DNA from 3 places in the Thioalkalivibrio sp. ALJ4 genome. Region 1 is predicted to be linked to each of the others. Evidence: predicted binding sites of a transcription regulator. Region 1 holds the regulator's gene; each other region holds the start of a gene.
The links. The regulator sigma-54, encoded in region 1, starts transcription at its own class of promoters, with help from an activator protein. The targets are predictions, from matches to a motif close to TGGCANGNTNCNTGCTT.
Positions count from the first base shown of each region.

Region 1 (2,198 bases):
TTGCCCTGTCCGGGGGCGAGCGTCGCCGCGCCGAGATCGCGCGGGCACTGGCCGGTGACCCGCGCTTTATCTGCCTGGACGAACCGTTTGCCGGCGTGGATCCGATTTCCGTGGGTGATATCCAGGCCGTGATTGGGCATCTGGCCCAGCGCGGGATCGGTGTGCTGATTTCCGACCACAACGTGCGCGAGACCCTCGGAATCTGCGACAGGGCCTATATTCTTAGTGAGGGCCGCATCCTGAGCGCCGGGACCCCGCAGGAGCTGCTGGACGACCCCCAGGTGCGCCGCGTGTATCTCGGAGAAAACTTTCGACTGTGAACATTGATCAGTGTTTCCTTAAGATGATCTTGATGGTCACCATGGACCTCAAACCGCGATGCTGAAACCCGGGCTCAATCTGCAGCTGGGGCAGACGCTGACGATGACCCCGCAGCTGCAACAGGCGATCCGTCTGCTGCAGCTTTCCACGCTGGAGTTGCAGGCGGAGATCCAGCAGGCGCTGGAAAGCAACCCCATGCTCGAGCAGGTGGAGGACGAGGGCGAGGAGGCCCCGCCCGAGCGCCCGGAGGAAGGGGGCGAACGGGTCGACGGGGATCGCATGCAGGCCGACACGGCTGGCGATGACGTGATCCCCGAGGAGTTGAGCACCGACAGTCGCTGGGACGACATCTACGAGCCCGCCCCGAGCCCACGCGGCCTGGACGACCGCGACCCGCTGGAGAATACCTCCGACGGCGAGGACGAGGGCCTGCAGGACCACCTGCTCTGGCAGCTGCATCTGAGCCACCTGACCCCACGAGACCAACGGATCGGGGCGGCGCTGATCGACGCGATCAGCCCGGACGGCTATCTGGACAGTGAACTCGAGGCGCTGGCGGAGATGATCAGCCAGGGCGAAGACGAGCCCGTGGGGGTCGACGAGGTCGAGGCGGTGCTGCACTGGATTCAGCAGTGCGACCCGCTGGGCGTCGGTGCGCGGGACCTGCGCGAGTGCCTGGAGATCCAGCTGCGCCATTTGGCGCCGGATGCCCCGGCGCGTGACGCGGCTCGAGCCATCCTGGAAAACGGCATGGAGAGCCTGGCCAAGCGGGACTACCGAGCCCTGCAGCGCCAGTCCGGCGTGCGCGACCCGGACGAGCTGGCGCGGGCGCTGGACCTGATCCGCACCCTGAATCCGCGGCCCGGTGCCCAGATCAGCGAGTCCACTTCGGAATACGTCGTGCCGGATGTCTATGTCCGCCATGACCGCGATGGCTGGCGCGTGGACTTGAACCCGGAGATTGCGCCGCGCATTCGCATCAACGATCTCTATGCGGGCATGGTGCGGCAGGTCTCCGATGCGCGTGATAGCGCGTTTATGCGCGATCAGTTGCAGGAGGCGCGCTGGTTCCTGAAGAGCCTGCACAGCCGGAACGACACCCTGCTGCGGGTCGCCCAGGCCATCGTCGTGCGCCAGCAGGGGTTTCTCGAGCATGGTGAGGTTGCCATGCAACCGCTGATCCTGCGCGATATCGCCGAGACCCTGGAGATGCACGAATCGACCATCTCGAGGGTGACTACACAGAAATACATGCACACCCCGCGTGGGGTATTCGAGTTCAAGTACTTCTTTTCCAGCCATGTTGGCACAGCCGATGGCGGCGAATGCTCGGCGACCGCGATCCGTGCCATGATTCGGGAATTGATTGGTGGCGAGACCCCGAACAAGCCACTGAGTGATGCAAAACTGGCCCAGATCCTGTCGGATCGGGGCATTAATGTGGCCCGACGCACCGTGGCCAAGTACCGCGAGGCTATGCACATACCGTCTTCCAGCGAACGCCGGCAGATGGCGAGTATGCCCAGTGGAACCAAGCAAAAAGGAGCCTGACCATGCAGATCAATCTGACCGGCCATCACGTCGATATCACCGACGCCCTGCGCGACTACGTGAACGAAAAGTTCGCGAAGCTGGAACGCCACTTCGACAAAGTGATCGACGTGCATGTGGTGCTGACCCACGAGAAAAACCAGAACCTGAACAACAAGGCGGAGGCCAATCTCCAGGTCAGCGGCAATCACATCCACGCCGAAGCCAGTCACGAGGATATGTATGCGGCGATTGATGGCCTGATCGACAAGGTGGATCGTCAGCTGATCAAGCACAAGGAAAAGGTCAAGGACCATCACCGCGCCGAGGGTGCCCAGCGCAACCGC
Region 1 is NZ_KB897917.1:973,067-975,264, forward strand. It holds gene lptB (LPS export ABC transporter ATP-binding protein) at 1-320, shown strand, start outside; gene C936_RS0104595 (RNA polymerase factor sigma-54) at 379-1,872, shown strand; gene hpf (ribosome hibernation-promoting factor, HPF/YfiA family) at 1,875-2,198, shown strand, end outside.

Region 2 (2,198 bases), on a different contig from region 1:
GACACGCTGTCAAGGATTCGTCATCAACGTGCCCGTCCGCCCGTACCGTCGACTTTCAAGGATGACTTCGTGATCGACTCGCGTGACTACGAGGAGTTCTCGCGTTTTCTTTCCGAGTGCTGTGGCCTGGTGCTGGGCGACAGTCGTCAGTATCTCGTGTCGAGCCGACTGTCGCGGCTGCTGGACGAGTTCGGCTACAAGAGTGTGCCGGAGCTGCTGCACGCAATGCGCCAGGCACCCAACCCGCGCCTGCGCACGCGTGTGATCGACGCGATGACCACGAACGAAACCTCCTGGTTTCGCGATGGCTTCCCGTTCGAGATCCTGCGCCATGTACTGCTCCCGGAACGGGCGGAGAAAGGCGCAGGGATCAAGGTCTGGTCGTCCGGCTGCTCCAGCGGACAGGAGGCCTACAGCATCTCGATGGTGGCGTCCGAGTGGGAGGAATCGCGGCCCAAGCGTGTGGTGCCGGTATCGATCCTGGGTACGGATCTCTCGGAGAAGATTCTGGACGATGCCCGGCGCGCGGTGTACGACGGGCTGAGCATCGTCCGTGGCCTGAGCGAGGCGAGGCGCGCCCGCTTCTTCGAGACCGTGGCGGAGGGCCATCGCGTACGCCCGGAGATCCAGCGCCGCTGCCGTTTCCAGAAGCTCAACCTGATCGACAGCTATGCGGCGCTGGGCAAGTTCGACATCGTGTTCTGTCGCAACGTGCTGATCTATTTCTCCGCCGAGACCAAGCGACAGGTTCTTGACGGAATTGCCCGCCAGATGAATCCCGGTGGCTATCTGTTTCTTGGCGCTTCCGAGACAGCGGGTCCTTACACCCAGGCCTTCGAAACCGTTCGCACCGAGTACGGCTCCGTCCTTCGCCTGAAGGGCTGATCGGCCCTTTCCGCCTTTCCATACGGTCGCTCCCGCGATCCGGGCGCCACCCTCGGCGCTGCTCTCCCAACCTCTTTCGGCCCATAGTGGCACACCAATTGCTTTGTCCCTGTCGTACGGGGCGAAGCGGTTTCGTCCCGAGGAACCTGAAGTTCGCCAGTGGCGGACGGGGTACGACGGATGAGTCTCTCTCTCGACAAGGCGATGGGCATTCTCCCGGAGGCGGTGAACGTCCGTGCGAAGCGGATGGAGCTGCTGGCCTCGAATATCGCGAATGCCGATACGCCGAATTACAAAGCGCGCGATATCGACTTTCGCTCGGTGCTGCAGGCGGCGGCCGGCGAGGGCGGCAACATGCCGATGGCGAGCACACATCAGGGCCATATCGGCGCCGGCGGGGCGGGTGGTGCCAACGGGTCGATGGAGACGCTTTATCGCGTGCCGTCGCAGCCGTCTCTGGATGGCAACACGGTGGACCCGCAGCTGGAGCGGGCGGCCTTTGCCGAGAATTCCCTGCAGTACCAGAGCAGCCTCGAGTTCCTGAACCGCCGGGTTTCCGGCATCCGTGATGCTCTGCGGGGCGAGCGCTAATGCGAGCGCCAACGCTGGGAACAGGAGAGTGATGTCGTGAGTGATCTGTTTAATCTGTTCAACACCTCGGCCTCCGCGCTGACCGCGCAGTCGGTGCGGCTGAATACGGTCGCGTCGAATCTGGCCAACGCCAACACCGTGGCGACCAACCCCGACGAGGCCTACCGGGCGAAGCAGGTGCTGTTTCAGACCGTGATGAACCAGGCCGATCCGAACGGCGCCTCCAATGGCGTGCGGGTGGCGGGAATTGATGAGTCGCGCGCGCCGCCACAGGCGCACTACGAACCAAACCATCCGCAGGCCAACGAAGACGGCTACATCTTCCGTCCCGCGATCAGCGTGGTGGAGGAGATGGCCAACATGATGTCGGCCTCGCGCAACTACGAAGCGAACGTCGAGGTGATGGAGACCTCGCGCCAGCTGTTGCAGCGAACGCTGCAGATCGGCCAGGGCTAAACCGGAGCCTCCCATGACTCAGATATCACCCGAAATGCTGGACCGCTTGGGCCTGTCACGTCCCAAGCAGGACGACAAGGAGACGGATCGCCTGGGTCAGGACGATTTCCTGAAGCTGATGACTACCCAGCTGCAGAATCAGGACCCGTTTGAACCGATGGAAAACGGGGAGTTTATCGGTCAGATGGCTCAGTTCTCGACCGTCACGGGGATCGAAGAGCTTTCGAAGTCCTTCGAGAAACTCGCTCAGTCCATGGGCCAGAGCC
Region 2 is NZ_KB897920.1:120,395-122,592, reverse strand. It holds gene C936_RS0112035 (protein-glutamate O-methyltransferase CheR) at 70-885, shown strand; gene flgB (flagellar basal body rod protein FlgB) at 1,066-1,476, shown strand; gene flgC (flagellar basal body rod protein FlgC) at 1,513-1,932, shown strand; gene C936_RS0112020 (flagellar hook assembly protein FlgD) at 1,946-2,198, shown strand, end outside.
Region 2: a site for sigma-54 is predicted at 973-989, ahead of flgB (flagellar basal body rod protein FlgB). Genes of this name have one in related genera too.

Region 3 (2,198 bases), on a different contig from region 1:
GTCCTCGAATGCGCCTTCGAGGATGCCGTGGACCACGCGCATCTCCATCGGCGTGAAATCCCGTCCCTCGATGCGCGTGTGGTAGCGACCGTCGCCACCAAAGAAGTTGTCGACCAGGATGAACACCAGCTTCGGGTCGAACACGAACAGACCAGTCCCGTGCAGCGGATGCGCCCGCACCAGGTTCAGGCTGGTCGGCACGAACAAGGAGTGCATGTACTCCGAGAACTTCGAGACCCGAGTGCCGACCACGGAGAGCTCCGCAGAGCGACGCAGCATATTGAACAGGCGTACCCGGAGGTGTCGTGCAAAGCGCTCGTTGATCATCTCCAGCGTGGGCATCCGCCCACGCACGATCCGATCCTGCGTCGCGAAGTTGAACTCGCGGGCCTCTCCGTCATTCGGAAACGGGTCATCCGTTTCGATATCGCCGTCATCGACCCCATGAAGGAGGGCGTCGATCTCGTCCTGGCTGAGGATGTCCGTTTGCGCCATGGTTCTGCCTACTGCATGACCAGTTCGTTAAAGCGCACCGCTTCCACATCATGTGGTGCGTCCCGCTCCTCAAGGATCTCGGCGATCGCCTCGCGCAGCTCCTCGGCGAGCGATTCCTTCCCGTCACGCGTATTGAGGTCGTCGTAGTGTTTCTCTCCAAGCAGGCCCAGCACATCGTTGCGAACGGCCGGCATATGCCGCTCCAGCGCTGCAATCACCTCGGGGTCGGTTGTCACGACGCTTAGCTCGAGCCGGAGATAGCGAATGCGTCCGGGCCCATCAATGTTCACGGTCATCGGCTCCAGTCCGTGATAGTGGCGCTCGGCAGGGCCTTCTTCGCCGGTCTCTTCCTCGCCACCGCCGGACAAGAAAAACCACGCAGCCGCCGCGCCGGCCCCGGCGAACACGAGCACCAGTAAAATGACAATCCAGAGCAGCCCTTTCTTGCCCTTTTTGCCGGCGCCTTCTTCACCCAGTTCGACTTCTTTCTCCGCCATTTCCTACCCTCGAGATTCGTGAATCCGTCCATGTTGACGGCACGGGATCGCGCTGACTATTGCCTGAACTCATAGCAAAGGCAGTGCCAAGATTGGTTTACGTAATATTTTCCGACACTTAAGAAGGGGAAAAGAGAACTCTGGAGGGGTGCAACCGGGAAAGAACAAGGGGATCGTCAAGATTCAGCCGCCCCGAACCCGGCAGAAGACGGGATCTTGGCGGCACACAAACCGGGGATGGGAACGACCGGGCGGGTTTACGCACCCGGTCTTTTGCAAACGGACTTACTCAGGCGAAGAGGTCAAGTCGGCGGTTCAGAATCGAAAGGGTGCTACCCGTAGCCTGCTCGCCTTCGGCTTCGGACTCATCAGCCTCGCGCCCGGCCCGCTGCCCGTCAGCCAATTCCTGCTGACCTTCACGCTCTTCGGCCGCCTGATCGGACACGGTCGCATCCTCGAGCGTAAGGCCGCTCTGGGCAAGACTCTCGCGCAGCCGAGGCATCGCCGCCTCCAGAACCTCGCGGGTCACCGGATTTGCACTGATGAACTGGACGGTGGCTCGATCACCGTCCACGTTCAGGCGGACATCGAGTGTCCCCAGCTGCGGCGGGTGCAGCTTGATCTCGGTACGGCCGCCCTGGGCACGCGCCAGCATGCGGATCTGGTCCGTCAGCTCGCGCTCGCCACCCGGCTGCAGCAGCCGAGCCAGGTCCAGGCGCAACGAGCTGCGTGAACCCTCGCTGCCTTCCGCAGCCTGTACATGCGCCGGCAGAATGCCGGCCAGAGGTTCCGCGCGTCCCTGCGCCCTTTGCGTATCAGTCCCCTGGGACATCCATTGCGCCAGCAGCTCCAGAACATTCTCGCGCGAAAGGCGGCTGTTCGGACCGAGCAGCTCGGTGCCCGCCCCGCCGCCTGAAGCAGCCGAGCCCTGGCTGGACTCGAGGAACAGCCGCATGACCGCTGCAGGCAACGGCTTGATCTCGCGCGCGCCACCGTTGCCTTCGCCGCGCTCCATACGTGCAACGGACGGACCGGGGCGATCATCCACTGCCGTCATGAGCGCGGCCAGCGGCAAATCCTTGCCGCCCGATTCCACCTCGACGGCCAGTTCGCCTCCGTCCATCAGGGCTTGCAAGCGGGCCAGCATGCCCTCCAGATCGAGCCCTTCAAGCTCCTCTTCACCCACGCCCAGATCGGCCAGCAGCG
Region 3 is NZ_KB897919.1:324,089-326,286, forward strand. It holds gene fliM (flagellar motor switch protein FliM) at 1-495, opposite strand, end outside; gene fliL (flagellar basal body-associated protein FliL) at 504-992, opposite strand; gene C936_RS0111050 (flagellar hook-length control protein FliK) at 1,282-2,198, opposite strand, start outside.
Region 3: a site for sigma-54 is predicted at 1,065-1,081, ahead of fliL (flagellar basal body-associated protein FliL). Genes of this name have one in related genera too.